3 regions of the Massilia sp. 9096 genome follow, and region 1 is predicted to be linked to each of the others. Evidence: predicted binding sites of a transcription regulator. Region 1 holds the regulator's gene; each other region holds the start of a gene.
The links. Region 1 encodes HrcA, which represses chaperone genes, less so after heat shock. Its sites were predicted from a motif close to TTAGCACTCNNNNNNNNNGAGTGCTAA; they were not measured.

Region 1 (5,005 bases):
AGCTGGCCGCCGGTGCCGTAGACCAGCAGGTTGTGCGGATAGACGGTCGACGGCTGGCAGGTCTGGTGCGCCGGCTGCGTACCGAGCGTGGTCAGGGTATTGCCGCTCAGCGTCGCGCCTTTCGGGACCACCGAGTAGGCTTCGCCGTATTCGACCTGTTTCGGGAACACGAAGGTCACCGAGTTCTGTCCGGCCGCCGGCAGCGGGACGCTGTAGTCGGTGCCGTTGGTGCTCAGCACCAGGCCCGCTTCGGTCTGGCCGGTGACGGTGACGTTGATCGGATAGGTGGCCTTGCCACCGCCGCCGCACGACGCCAGCGACAGCGACGCGGCCAGGGCCAGCGCGTTACGCGCGAAGGAAAACTTCATGGCATTCTCCAGATAGATTAAGTGCTGGCCGCGTTATTAGTGCAGGTGACCACGACGCTGGTGACCGGCGTCGCGCCGACCGTGCCGGCGCCGGTGCCGGTGTCGCCGCCGCTGACGTTGCAGGTCTGCCCGACCGGCTGGTTCAGCACCTTGACTGCATAAGGACCATCCTGGAAAACGGGAGCCATGACCACGCTGGGCGTGCCGGCGGCAACGTCTTTCTTGTCCGAGCCATTGACCAGGGTCAGGCCTGCGCCGGTCAAGCCGTTCACGGTCACCGTCATCGCAATCTGGTTGATGGCGCAACTCACGGAAATCTGGCCAATCGTGTAGTAATTCGCGCGCGCGTGGCCGTTCGACACGACGCATTTGTCGACGCTGGAATTCGCCGGGGCCTGCTTGACGGTGATACTGAACTCGTCGTCGGTGGAGATGCGGTTGCCGAACTGGAAGGTCGTGGCCCCGGCCGGCACGGCCAGGTCGTCGCCGCCATTGTTTTGAAGGATCAGGCCATCGGCGGTCACGCCGCCGTAAATCTGGCCGGTCAAATACAGGTCGCCGCTGCCGCCGCCGCAGGCAGACAGGCCGAGCGCGCATGCGAGCGCAAGGCCAGCACGCAGGGTCGAACGCTTCATAGAATCTCCGAAAGGGACAGGATAGTGCACGCCACACGCCGCCGGCTGCCACTATCGAATAGAAAAATACCCATCATTTTAGTGCATTTGCCGAGTTGCGGACTCATTCACCTTTGTATCACGGTGTAACGGCAACGCCGCGCATTGATTTTCCTCGTCGCCCTCGCTATCCTTGGGTCGCATGACGACACCCCGCCGCGCCTGGCCCAAGGCCATCCTGTTCGACCTGGACGATACCTTGTGGCCGATCGCCCCGACCATCCTGCAGGCCGAGGAAACGCTGTTCGCGTGGCTGCGCGAGCATGCGCCGCGCGTGGCCGAGCGCTTCACGATCGACACGCTGCGCCAGGCGCGCCTCGAGATGCTGGCGCAAAAGCCGGAGTTGAACCTCGACCTCGGCAAGCTGCGCCGCGCCGGCCTGCTGGCCGCCTTCGAACAGGCCGGCGAAGATCCGGCCAAGGTCGAGCACGCGATGACGCAATTCTTTGCCGCGCGTAACGCCGTGATCCCCTTCGACGACGTGGTGCCCGGCCTGATCCGCCTGCGCGACCGCGTGCTGGTCGGCTCGATCTCGAACGGCAACGCCGACCTGCGCACGATCGGCCTGTCGCATCATTTCAAGGTGTCGGTGGCGGCGCACGAGCTGGGCGTGGCCAAGCCGGACGCCGCGATCTTCCTGGCCGCCTGCCGCGAACTGGGCGTCGATCCGGCAGACGCGGTGTACGTCGGCGACGACGTGCTGCTCGACGTGCAGGGCGCCCAGCGCGCCGGCTTGCGCGCGGTCTGGATGAACCGCACCGGTTCCACGAAGCACCTGGAGCACGACGTAGTGCCGGACGCGACCGTGCGTGACTTCGACGAACTGCTCGACTGGCTCAAGCGCGAGCACGGATCGCCGTAAATTGCCTGCACGCGCGCCCATCTACTGGGCATAAACGGGCATAATAAAGAATATGCAACTCGATAACCGTGCACAAACCCTATTGAAGGCCCTGGTCGAGCGCTACATCGCCGACGGCCAGCCGGTGGGATCGCGCGCGCTGTCCAAGCTGTCCGGGCTCGACCTCTCGCCGGCCACCATCCGCAACATCATGGCCGACCTCGAGGAAATGGGCTACGTCGCCAGCCCGCACACCTCGTCCGGCCGCATCCCGACGCCGCGCGGCTACCGCCTGTTCGTCGATACGCTGCTCACCGTGCGGCAGATCGACGAGCACGCGGTCGAGGCCGGAATGCGCTTGCCGGCCCATCAGCCGCAAAAGGTCATCGCCAACGCGGCGCAGATGCTGTCCTCGCTGTCGCAATTCGCCGGTGTGGTACAGAGTCCGCGGCGCGAGTCGGTGTTCCAGCAGATCGAATTCCTGCGCCTGTCGGAAAAGCGCATCTTGTTAGTCATCGTCGATCCGCGCGGCAACGTGCAGAATCGCCTGCTGCTGACCGACGTCGACTATTCGCCGGCGCAGCTGACGCAGTCGGCCAACTACCTGAACCAGAATTTCGCCGGCCTCGGCTTCGACGACGTGCGCGCGCGCCTGACCGGCGAGCTGCGCCAGCTGCGCGACGACATGGGCCGCCTGATGCACAGCGCGGTGGAGGCGGGCAGCGAAGCGATGCAGGAGGGCGACGACATGGTCATCGCCGGCGAACGCAACCTGCTGTCGGTGTCGGACCTGTCTTCCAACATGAGCTCGCTGCGCCAGATGTTCGAGATGTTCGAGCAGAAAACCGGGCTGATGCAGCTATTGGACGTCTCCAGCAAGGCCGGCGGCGTGCAGATCTTCATCGGCGGGGAGTCCAAGCTGGTGCCGATGGACGAGATGAGCGTCGTCACCGCGTCGTACGAAGTCAACGGCAAGATCGTCGGCACGCTGGGCGTGATCGGCCCGACCCGCATGGCGTACGAGCGCGTGATCCCGATCGTCGACATCACGGCCAAGCTGCTCTCGAACGCGCTCAGCCACTCCTGACAGGGTTAATGATTTCCGGCTAACGTTTCGGGGGGCCTCGAAAACCTTCGCGAACGGCAGCAGATCTGGCCGAGAAGCGCAGCCGTACTTGCGGCATGGCGCGCGTCGCAGGGCTCGGCGCTCCCGCCGAAGCTGCAACGGGCAGCGGGTTTGCGGGGCGCCCCTTCAGTGGCGGTGCGGGCAGTTGGGAGTTTGGCAATTGCCGTAGATCGCCAGCGCATGCTCGGCGATCTTGAAGCCGCGTTCGAGGGCGATCTTTTGCTGGCGGCTTTCGATTTCCTCGTCGTAGAACTCTTCGACGTGGCCGCAGTCCAGGCAGACCAGGTGGTCGTGGTGCGAGCCGGCGTTGAGCTCGTAGATCGCCTTGCCGGTTTCAAAGTGATTGCGGTTCAGCAGGCCAGCCTGTTCGAACTGGGTCAGCACCCGGTACACGGTCGCCAGGCCGACGTCCATGTTCTCGTTCAGGAGGGTTTTGTAGACGTCTTCCGCCGTCAGGTGCCGCACCGTGCTGTTCTGGAAGATCTCCAGAATTTTAAGCCGCGGCAGTGTCGCTTTGAGGCCGCTGGCCTTCAGGTCGGTTGGGTTGTTGCTCATGTTTTGTTACTCGTAGATGGGCGGAGTGCTTTATGATATAGCGTTTTCGGAGCCAACGCTCATTCAGGCTCCTCGCCATACCGCCACAAAAGCAGTGCGGATTGGGCGGGGTTCTCATCGATTTAAGGTCAGATATGCGCACCAAGAAAGCCGTTCTCCATCGTTCCCACGCGCGGGCAGCGCTCGTGGCCGGCCTCGCCTGCACGGCGCTGGCGGTCTCGGGCTGCGCGTCCTGGCGCAACCAGACCAAGCCGGCGGCGCCGGTGAGCACCGCCCCGAGCGCGGTCGCCGCCGATGCCGACAAATCGGCCGCCATCGCGAACGCGGGTGCGCAAACCACTACCGTCACTCAATTCCAGAAGTTCCTGTGGTTCATCTCGCCGTATCGTCCGGACATCCAGCAAGGTAACTTCGTTACCGAAGAAATGCTCAAGCAGCTCAAGCCCGGCCAGACGCGCGATCAGGTCAAGTTCATCCTCGGCACCCCGCTGCTGACCGATCCCTTCCATGCGAATCGCTGGGACTTCCCGTTCTACCTGGCGCGCGGCAACGGCGAGCTGACCACCAGCCGCGTCAGCGTGTTCTTCAAGGATGACAAGGTCGACCGCATCGACGGCGGCAACCTGCCGACCGAACGCGAATACATCGCGCGCCTGATCGGCATCTCGAAATACGAAACCAAGTCGGCCGAGGAAGACATCGCCGACATGAAGCGCAACAAGGACAAGCAGCGCGATGGTGGTGGCGGGCAATGAGTAAGTTGAATATCGCCGTCGCAGGCGCCAGCGGCCGCATGGGCCGCATGCTGATCGAAACCATCGCCGCCGCGCCCGATGCGCAGTTGTCCGGCGCGCTCGACCGCGAGGGCAGCCCCTTCATCGGCAGCGATGCCGGCGCCTTCTCCGGCCAGCTGGCCGGCGTGGCGATCCAGTCCGGGTTCGAGCAGGGCCTGGCCGGCGCTGAATTCCTGATCGATTTCACGCGCCCCGAGGGTACGCTGCGCCACCTGGAATACTGCGCCGCCCACGGCATCAAGATGATCATCGGCACCACCGGCTTCGACGATGCCGGCAAGGCGGCGATCCGCGCCGCCGCCGAGAAGACCGCGATCGTGTTCGCCCCCAACATGAGCATCGGCGTGAACGTCACGCTCAAGCTTCTGGAAATGGCGGCCAAGAATTTCTCGGAAGGCTATGACATCGAGATCATCGAAGCCCACCATCGCCACAAGGTCGATGCCCCGTCCGGCACCGCGCTCAAGATGGGCGAAGTCATCGCCGACGCGCTGGGCCGCGACCTGAAGGACTGCGCCGTCTACGGCCGCGAAGGCGTGACCGGCGAGCGCGACCCGTCGACGATCGGTTTCGCCACCGTGCGCGGCGGCGACATCGTCGGCGACCACACCGTGCTGTTCGCCGGCATCGGCGAGCGCATCGAGATC
Region 2 (5,005 bases), 610 kb from region 1:
CCGATCCCGAGTGTTGCCTGGCTACATCGGAACATTGGCAGTGAATAAATGAAAAAGCCCGCAGGGCGCGAACCCTGCGGGCTTTCCGGTGCTACGGGTTGGCTGTGAGCCGACCGGCGTGAATTACATCATGCCGTCCATGCCCATGCCGCCCATGCCACCCATACCGCCCATGCCGCCGGCAGCCGGCTTGTCTTCGACGATCTCGGAGACCATGGCGTCGGTGGTCAGCATCAGGCCGGCGATCGACGCTGCGTTCTGCAGGGCCGAACGGGTGACCTTGGCCGGATCCAGCACGCCCATCTCGACCATGTCGCCATAGGTGCCGTTGGCGGCGTTGTAGCCGTAGTTGCCGGTGCCGCCCAGGACTGCCGAGACGACGACCGACGGCTCTTCGCCGGCGTTCTGGACGATCATGCGCAGCGGCTCTTCCATCGCGCGCAGCACGATCTTGATGCCGGCTTCCTGGTCAGGGTTGTCGCCCTTGACCTGGATCGATGCGCGGGCGCGCAGCAGGGCCACGCCGCCGCCCGGCACGATGCCTTCTTCGACGGCAGCGCGGGTGGCGTGCAGCGCGTCTTCCACGCGTGCTTTCTTCTCTTTCATCTCGACTTCGGTGGCTGCACCGACGCGGATCACGGCAACGCCGCCGGCCAGCTTGGCCACGCGCTCTTGCAGTTTTTCACGGTCGTAGTCCGAGGTCGCTTCTTCGATCTGCACGCGCACCATCTTGACGCGCGCTTCGATCGATTCGGCCTGGCCGGCGCCGTCGATGATGATGGTGTTTTCCTTGCCGACTTCGATGCGCTTGGCCTGGCCCAGTTCGGCCAGGGTGACTTTTTCCAGCGTCATGCCGACTTCTTCGGCGATCACCTGGCCGCCGGTCAGGATGGCGATGTCTTCCAGCATGGCCTTGCGACGGTCGCCGAAGCCCGGGGCTTTCACTGCGACGGTCTTCAGGATGCCGCGGATGTTGTTGACGACCAGGGTCGCCAGCGCTTCGCCTTCGATGTCTTCGGCGATGATGACCAGCGGACGGCCGGCCTTCGCAACTTGCTCCAGCACCGGCAGCAGGTCACGGATGTTGGCGATCTTCTTGTCGCACAGCAGGACGAACGGGCTTTCGTGAACGGCAACCTGCTTGTCCGGGTTGTTGATGAAGTACGGCGACAGGTAGCCGCGGTCGAATTGCATACCTTCGACGATGTCCAGCTCGTCGTTCAGCGACTTGCCGTCTTCGACGGTGATGACGCCTTCCTTGCCGACTTTTTCCATCGCCTCGGCGATGCGCTCGCCGACCGATGCGTCCGAGTTGGCCGAGATGGTGCCGACCTGGGCGATCTCTTTCGAGGTGGTGGTCGGCTTGGCGATTTTCTTCAGTTCTTCGACGGTGGCGGCGACGGCCTTGTCGATGCCGCGCTTCAGGTCCATCGGGTTCATGCCGGCGGCAACGAATTTCATGCCTTCGCGCACGATGGCTTGCGCCAGCACGGTCGCGGTGGTGGTGCCGTCACCGGCGTTGTCGCTGGTCTTGGAGGCGACTTCCTTCACCATCTGCGCGCCCATGTTCATGAGCTTGTCTTTCAGTTCGATCTCTTTTGCGACCGAGACGCCGTCCTTGGTGACGGTCGGGGCGCCGAACGAACGCTCGAGCACCACGTTGCGGCCTTTCGGGCCCAGGGTGACTTTGACTGCGTTGGCCAGGATGTTGACACCCTCGACCATCTTGGCGCGTGCTACGTCGCCGAACACTACATCTTTAGCTGCCATTTGTTATTTCTCCGTTCGTATTGGACTGGATTACTGGGCCACGACGGCCATGATGTCTTCTTCGCGCATGACCAGCAGCTCGTCGCCGTTGACCTTGACGGTCTGGCCCGAGTACTTGCCGAACAGGACGCGGTCGCCGACTTTGACTTCCAGCGGACGGACGTTGCCGTTTTCTTGGACTTTGCCGTTGCCCACGGCCAGCACTTCACCTTGATCCGGCTTCTCGGCGGCCGCATCAGGGATGATCAGGCCGGACGCAGTTTTGGTTTCCTGGTCGAGACGCTTCACGATAACGCGATCGTGCAATGGGCGAAGGTTCATGCAAAACTCCTTTTGGTTTGGACTGAATAAGACGATTCGGGAAAATTGTTAGCACTCCCCGCTAACGAGTGCTAATTATAGGGACGATAACACCCCATTTCAAGCCGCTGTCTTCGAGATTGACAAGACTTTTTTGAGAGTTATCAAGCGATGTTGTCGACTTGCCGCAATACCGAGACACGCAGCTTGTGCAGCCTGCCTCAAGCGATGGGACGTTCGCGATTGGCGAACACATAAGCCCGACAGACTACCACCTATCCGGCGGGGTGTGCGCACGATCGGTAGTCACGGTGCATAGGCAATCGTGATTCTGTTGACGGGGTATTCGACTCGATCCTATAGTTATGAATGATTTCCGAATTCCAAGACCTCTCCGATAAAATCGACCGGCTCGCCCAGCTGGCGCAATCGCTGCGCAGCGAGAACTATCTGCTGCGCCAGGCCAACGCGCTGCTCAGCGCCGAGAACGTCGATTTCAAGCACCGGCTGATCGAAGCCCAGCGCCGCGTCGAAGCGCTGCTGGTCCAGCTCGAGCCCCAGTCCGACGACAGCGCCGACGATGGCGCGGCCCCCGACGCTTCCGCGACCGACCTAGACATCAACGAGGCCAGCCGATGATCCAACTTGACGTCCTCATCATGGGCCAGTCCTACCGCCTGGCGTGCAAGGAAGGCGAGCAGAAGACGCTGCGCGAAGCCGTGCAATATCTCGACGGTAAGATGTGCGCCCTGCGCGACTCGGGCAAGGTCAAGGGCACCGACCGCATCGCCGTGATGGCCGCGCTGTCGGTGGCGGCAGAATTCCTGTCGGTCAAATCGCCGCAAGGGCCGCTGTCCGATCTGACCATCCTGGAAGTCAAGCACAAGCTGGACGCGATGCACCAGGTGCTGGACCAGGCCCTGGCGCCGCAAGGGAATTTGTCCTGACAAGAACCTCGCAAGCCTGCTGCGCGTTGCAATGGCGGTGGAGGCGCCGAGCCCTGCGAGGCGCCGCAGCGGCGCACCGGCTGTACGTCCGTACAGCTGCGCCTCTTGACCGCCATTGCTGCCGCTCGCGACGGTTTTCGAAGTCCTTGTGAACCGAATTCGTTTGACAAGGAAGTTCATCGTAGTAAACTGGCGTCTACCCTGCGGTGTTCGAGATTTGTCATATATTCCTTGAACCATTCATTCGCATAGGTTGCGGAATATGCTTGGTGGGCGCGATCGTCACTTGTCTGACGAACCCGAAATTGAGCTGACTGTGACCACCTTGAGCCTTTTGGTTCGGGATGCCGGCAATAACGGCACATGCGGGGCTACATTCCAGAAGCGGTTGCGACGCGTGCGCAACCGCTTTTTTATTTGTTTTTTTATTAGTCCATTGGAGTGTGCATGCGCTACTGGCTGATGAAATCCGAACCCGACGAAGTCAGTTTCGAAGACGTTCTGGCGGCGCCGCAACGCACGGTCGCCTGGTTCGGGGTACGCAACTACCAGGCCCGCAATTTCATGCGCGACCAGATGCAGGTCGGCGACGGCATCCTGTTCTACCACTCGAGCTGCGCCCTGCCGGGCGTGGCCGGCGTCGCGCGCGTCGCCAGCACGGCGTATCCGGATGCGTCGCAGTTCGATGCGGGCAGTCCGTATTTCGATCCGAAGGCGACGCCGGAGAATCCGCGCTGGATCTCGGTCGACGTGACGGCGGTGGCCCAGGGCCGCTACCTGCCCTTGACCGGGCTGCGCGGGGTGCCCGAACTGGAAGAGATGGTGCTGCTGCAGAAGGGCAGCCGGCTGTCGGTGTCCCCGGTCACGCCGGGGCAGTGGAACAAGATCCTGGAGATGGCCGGGATCGAGGCCGGGGCCGCGCTCGACACCGCGGCCTGAGTCCGCTCAAGCGTGGGCCGGCTGGCGGTTTCCGCTCGAATACGCCCAGAACAGCATGATGAGGCCGGCCACGATCATCGGCAGCGACAGCACCTGGCCCGAGGTGATCGGCAGGCCGAACACGTGGGTTTCCCAGTCGGGCACGCGGAACCATTCCGTGAAGAAGCGCGCGCAGCCGTACAGCGTGGTGTACAGCGCGCCCACGGCCAGGCGCGGACGCGGTTTGCGCGCGAAGATCCACATGATGACGAAGACCAGGATGCCGTCGATGAGCATCTGGTACAGCGGCGACGGATGCACCAGGTGATCGGTGATGCCCGGCCACTCCATGGCCCAGGGCAGCGAGGGATCGGCCATGCGGCCCGGCAGTTCGGCGTTGATGAAGTTGCCCAGGCGGCCGCAGGCATAGCCGATCGGCACCATCGGCGCGATGAAGTCGTACACGTCGAGCAGGTTGCGCTTGCGCTTGCTGGCCCACAGCGCCATCGCGATCAGCACGCCGATGAAGCCGCCGTGGTAGGACATGCCGCCATGCCAGGTTTGCAGGATCTCGAGCGGGTGCGAGAAATAATAGTCGGGGCGGTAGAACAGCACCTCGCCCAGGCGCCCGCCGATCACGACGCCGAGCATCCCGTAGAACAGCATGTCGTCGAGGTCGGAATTGGTCCAGCCCTGCGCCTGCACATGCGGCTGGGTACGGATGCGCACACGCCCCAGGATGATGAACAGGGCAAAGGCCAGCACGTACATGATGCCGTACCAATGGATGTCGACGGGGCCAATGCTGAACGCGATCGGATTCGGTCGCGGATGATGAATCATATTAAGTTGTCCTCAGTAATTCCAGAAAGCCCTCGAGCACCGGCGACGGATTATCGCGGCGCCATGCGATGCCGGTTTCGACCAATGGTGTCGGGCCGGCGAGGGCACGGTATTCTACGCCCGGGCGCATCAGGTTGCAGACCGATTGTGGCACAAGTGCCAAGCCCATGCCGGCCGACACGAGGCTGACGATGGTCTGCATCTGGATCGCCTGCTGGCCGATCGCG
Region 3 (5,005 bases), 1.4 Mb from region 1:
CACGCCCACCGGCTTGCGGTAGACGCGGCTTTCCTTGCCGACGGTGTCGTTGGGCAGGATCTTGCCTTCGACCATATACGGCAGCGACGCCGCCTCGAGCATGACGCCCTGCACCGACTTCCACTCGAGCGCCGCCTTGAGCAGGGTGCCCCCGGCTTCGCGCACGATCCAGCCGATGATCTCTTCGCGGCGCTGGTCCATGATCTGGGCGACCTTGGCGAACACCTGTGCACGTTCCGATGGCAGCTTGGCCGCCCATGCGGGCTGGGCGCGGGTGGCGGCATCGTAGGCGGCGTTCAGGTCGGCTTCGTTGGCCTGGGCGACCTCGCCGATCGGCTGTTCGGTCCAGGGGTTCAGATTCGGCCTGGGCTTGGACCCGCCGGCTTTCCAGCGGCCATCGATGAACAGCGTATCGAAATTCTGGTATTCGCGTGCTTCGGCATTCTTGCTCATTGCATTATTCCTTCACGATGATGTGCTTTGAATTCCGCAGGCCAAACCTCTGGTAAATACGTTGCGCATACCGTCCCGGTGGCCTGCCTGGATCATGAACGTAGCATAGGCATGGAATCTCGCGCGTCCGGCTGCCGCAGCGCAGCAATAAGGAAACCCGCGTCTTGGGGGGCGTTGTCGTCGGTGCCGAGGGGGAATCGGCGCATCGCGCCGAGGAACGTCATGGAGCAGATTGCCGGTGTCCGCAATGAACTCGGACCTTGGAACGCCTTGTGTTTTTGTGAACTCTTCCGCTGTTCGCCAGTCAAGTCCACGGCGGACGCAAGGCATCGGCCTACATGTCTAGGTGCGCCAGTTCACAGACCTCTGTAACTTGCAGGCATAACCTATCTTCTACCGATTTCAAACGTTTCAAGCCCCGCGTTTGATTTAAATCAGCTGCATCACAGTGCCACCTCTACAGTTGAACCGATCCGTTTTCGATTCCTGTAAGCAACACTTTAACGAAACTTAAGGACGTCAGCGGAAATATGGTGGCGGCTAGCACTCACCTCAAGAGAGTGCTAATATCTTGTCCGTACACGACGGGTTTGGCTATTGAAAGCATCCCGTCCGCATCCCATAATCGCCGCGCCTCCGGGGCAGCCTTTATGGCATTGACGATGCAGCAGCTTTTTACGAGGGAGTGAACATGTCCGCACAATCCGCATTGGTACCTACCGGCAGCCGTGCTCTTGGACTGGGTTTCAACGGCAATCTCGGCAATATCGACGCTTATATCTCCGCGGTGAACCGCCTGCCGATGCTGACCCACGAGGAAGAGATCTCGCTGGCGAAGCGGCTGCGCGACGACAACGATCTGGACGCCGCGCAAAAGATGGTGATGTCCCACCTGCGCCTGGTGGTGTCGATCGCACGCGGCTACCTGGGCTATGGCCTGCCGCACGCCGACCTGATCCAGGAAGGCAACATCGGCCTGATGAAGGCAGTCAAGCGCTTCGACCCGAACCAGGGCGTACGCCTGGTGTCCTACGCGATGCACTGGATCAAGGCCGAGATGCACGAATACATCTTGAAGAACTGGCGTCTGGTCAAGGTCGCGACGACCAAAGCCCAGCGCAAACTGTTCTTCAACCTGCGCAGCAACAAGCAGGGCCTGGACGCTATGTCGCCGCAGCAAGTCGACGACCTGGCCAAGATGCTCGACGTCAAGCGCGAAGAAGTGATCGAGATGGAAACGCGCCTGTCGGGCCGCGACATCGCGCTGGAAGCGCCGACCGACGACGAAGACGACAAGTTCTCGCCGATCGCTTACCTGTCGTCGGACCAGCAGGAACCGACCAAGGTGCTGGAAGCCGAAGAAGTGGTGCGCCTGCAGTCGGAAGGCCTGGAAACGGCCCTGGGCAAGCTGGACCCGCGCTCGCGCCGCATCGTGGAAGCGCGCTGGCTGGCCAACGACGACGGCTCGGGCGCCACGCTGCACACGCTGGCCGAGGAGTTCGGCGTGTCGGCAGAGCGTATCCGCCAGATCGAAACCGCAGCACTGAAAAAGATGAAAACGGCGCTGGCCGCTTACGTCTGATTCCTTACCGCAGCATCAGGAAAGCGCCTTCGGGCGCTTTTTTTTGGTCACTTATGCAGTGACAATATGCGTATTTACGAGCTTGCCGATCTGATACCCTAGCGGACTCATCAATCACAAGTCGACGTACATGACACACTTTCTTTCTATCTGATCGAAATCATCGGTTTGGTGCTGCTGGCGGTGGGCTATCGCAAGACCAACCGCAACCTGCTGCTGGCGGCGGCGCTTATGATGTGGCTCGGCGCAGGCTTGAACGACTTTACCCAAGGCTTCGTGGACGGTGTCAGCCGCGCGTGATTCGCCTCTGATTTAGCGCAACACGAAAAAAGGCGCCTCCGGGGCGCCTTTTCTTTCGGTGCACCGATCCGGCGATCGATCGACGTCTTTCCTCCAGCCCGTAGGCACGATGGTGCATGCGACCCGGGTTTTCACGCCCGATGATTCGCCGCGCGCCGGGCGCAATACCGCGCTGATGTGCGCCAGCGCCGCGTGCGCTGCAGCTGCAGTTGCAGTATCGCTCGACTTCCGAGGCCGGCATGCATGCCCGCCGGCTCAGCTGCCCAGCTTGTCCTTGAAGAACGCAACCGTGCGGCTCCACGCCAGCTTGGCCGCCGCTTCGTCGAAGCGCGGGGTGGTGTCGTTGTTGAAACCGTGCTGCGCGTCGGCGTAGACGAAATGCTGGTAGTCGACGTGGTTGGCCTTGAGCGCGGCCTCGTACGCCGGCCAGCCGGCCAGGATGCGCTCGTCCTTGCCGGCGTCGTGCAACTGCAGCGGCGCGTGGATGTGCGCCACCTCGGCCGCTGCCGGCTGCATGCCGTAAAAGGCCACCGCCGCGCCCAGATCCGGCAATTGCGTGGCGAGATAGTTGGCGATGCCGCCGCCGTAGCAAAAGCCCACCACCCCGACCTTGCCATTCGCCTGCGGCAGCGTCTTGAGCAGCTGGGCCGCGGCGACGAAATCGGCGCGCGTCTTGGCCTGGTCGAGCTTGGGGAACAGCTCGCGCGCCTTGTCCTCGTCGCCGGGGTAGCCGCCGAGCGGGAACAGCGCGTCCGGCGCGAACGCGATGAAGCCGTCCAGCGCCAGGCGGCGCGCGATGTCCTCGATGTGCGGGTTCAGGCCGCGGTTCTCGTGCACCACCAGGATCGCCGGCAGCTTGCCCTTGGCGCTGGCCGGCATCGCCAGGTAGCCGCGCAGCTTGCCGTAGCCTTGCGGCGACGGGAATTCCTGGTAACGCGTGGTCAAGCGCGCATCCGACGGCGCCACCACCGGCGCGGCGAACGACGGCGACAATTGCGCCAGCAGCGTGGCCGCGCTCGCGCCGCCCACGGCATAGCGGCCGGCGCGGGACAGGAAGTCGCGCCGCGACAGGCGTCCGTGGACGTAGCCGTCGAACAGTTTCAGGACTTCGGGATCGAAATCCTCGGAGGTCAAGCGCGTCATCCGGGTCTCCTGGTGAGTTGACAAGTGCTCAACAGGATACGCCATCCGGAGCGCGAATTGTGCAGGCGTCGCGTTTTGATACTATTTGCTTAATGCAAATGTCCGAATGCTCCATGATGCCATCGCGGTTCCCGCCTCGTCCCCTTGCCATCGCGGCCGCCTTCACCATGGCAGCCGGTGTCGCCCTGGGCGGCTGCGCGGTCAACCCGATCCGCGACGGCGTCTATCCGCTCCAGCCCGAACAGAGCGTGACCCTGGCGCCGGGCACCACGCTCACCTACGACAGCTTCAGCGACAGCCGCTGCCCGGCCAACACCCAGTGCATCTGGGCCGGACGGCTGATCCTGCGCTTCATCGTCGATGGCCCGGGCGGGCGCGAAGAGTTCAGCCTCGGTCCCGACCAGGCCGTGGCGGCGCCCAACGCGCTGCACGGCGCGCGCGTGTCGCTCGACGTGCGCGCGCTCCCGCCCGCGCGCGCGGGCGCAGGCGCGCACGCGGCCGACCCGCTGGCCGTCACGCTCAGGATCAGCCAGGCCGGCGCGCCGGCTTCCGCGTCCACTGTCCCTTTCACTTCCACACCACCCCGACCATGACCACCCACGTCAAACCCCTGCTGCTGGCGATCGCGCTGGCGTGCCCCGCCGCCTTCGCCGCGCCGCCGGTCGCCACCGGCACCGGCGGCGCCGTCGCCACCATCAGCGAAAAGGCCTCGCAATCGGCGCTCGCCATCCTCAACAAGGGCGGCAACGCCATCGACGCCACCGTGGCGGCGGCCGCGACGCTGGGCGTCACCGATCCGTTCAGCTGCGGCATCGGCGGCGGCGGCTTCATGGTGATCTACCTGGCCAAGGACAAGCGCGTGGTCACGATCGACCACCGCGAGACCGCGCCGAATTCGTTCACGCCGGCCGTGTTCCAGGAAAACGGCAAGCCGATCGACTTCGACACCGCGGTCGCCAGCGGCGCGTCGGTGGGCGTGCCGGGCACGGTGCGCGGCTGGCACGAGGCGCTCGAGCGCTACGGCACGATGTCGTTCAAGCAGGTGCTGGCGCCGGCCATTCAGGTCGCGACCAAGGGCTATCCGGTCACGCCGACGCTGCACGGCCTGATGGTCGAGAACGAAAAGAAGTTCAGCCTGTTCGGCAGCACCAGCCAGCTGTATCTCAAGAATGGCCGGGCGCTCCCGGTCGGGACGATCGTCAGGAATCCGGACCTGGCCAAGGCCTACCGCGAACTGGCCACGCGCGGCTACAAGGCGTTTTATGAAGGCCCGATGGCGCAGGCCGTGGTCGACGCGGTCAACCGCCCACCGCTGGTCGCGGGCGCCTCGGTGCGCGCCGGCGGCATGACGCTGGCCGACCTGTCCAACTACGAGGTGCGCATCCGCCAGCCGGTGCATTCGACCTACCGCGGCTACGATTTGTACGGCATGGCGCAGCCCAGCAGCGGCGGCGTGACGGTGGCAGAAGCGCTCAACATCCTCGAGGGCTACGACCTGAAGTCGATGCCGCGCGCGAATGCCGAGCA

Region 2: groES (co-chaperone GroES) is a predicted target of HrcA. The motif match lies at 2,140-2,166, and genes of this name have one in related genera.
Region 3: rpoH (RNA polymerase sigma factor RpoH) is a predicted target of HrcA. The motif match lies at 994-1,020, and genes of this name have one in related genera.

The regions. Positions count from the first base shown of each region.
Region 1 is NZ_JQNN01000001.1:3,915,345-3,920,349, reverse strand. Features, by position in the region: gene FA90_RS16930 (hypothetical protein) at 1-368, opposite strand, end outside; gene FA90_RS16925 (hypothetical protein) at 386-1,003, opposite strand; gene FA90_RS16920 (HAD family hydrolase) at 1,185-1,904, shown strand; gene hrcA (heat-inducible transcriptional repressor HrcA) at 1,957-2,970, shown strand; gene fur (ferric iron uptake transcriptional regulator) at 3,136-3,564, opposite strand; gene FA90_RS16905 (outer membrane protein assembly factor BamE) at 3,699-4,319, shown strand; gene dapB (4-hydroxy-tetrahydrodipicolinate reductase) at 4,316-5,005, shown strand, end outside.
Region 2 is NZ_JQNN01000001.1:3,301,444-3,306,448, reverse strand. Features, by position in the region: gene groL (chaperonin GroEL) at 124-1,770, opposite strand; gene groES (co-chaperone GroES) at 1,801-2,091, opposite strand; gene FA90_RS14195 (hypothetical protein) at 2,440-2,709, shown strand; gene FA90_RS14190 (cell division protein ZapA) at 2,706-3,017, shown strand; RNA gene ssrS (6S RNA) at 3,213-3,393, shown strand; gene FA90_RS14185 (EVE domain-containing protein) at 3,465-3,956, shown strand; gene lgt (prolipoprotein diacylglyceryl transferase) at 3,963-4,778, opposite strand; gene FA90_RS14175 (LysR family transcriptional regulator) at 4,780-5,005, opposite strand, start outside.
Region 3 is NZ_JQNN01000001.1:5,294,055-5,299,059, reverse strand. Features, by position in the region: gene FA90_RS23160 (aldehyde dehydrogenase family protein) at 1-453, opposite strand, end outside; gene rpoH (RNA polymerase sigma factor RpoH) at 1,145-2,035, shown strand; gene FA90_RS27555 (hypothetical protein) at 2,204-2,335, shown strand; gene FA90_RS23150 (dienelactone hydrolase family protein) at 2,591-3,478, opposite strand; gene FA90_RS25285 (hypothetical protein) at 3,592-4,071, shown strand; gene ggt (gamma-glutamyltransferase) at 4,068-5,005, shown strand, end outside.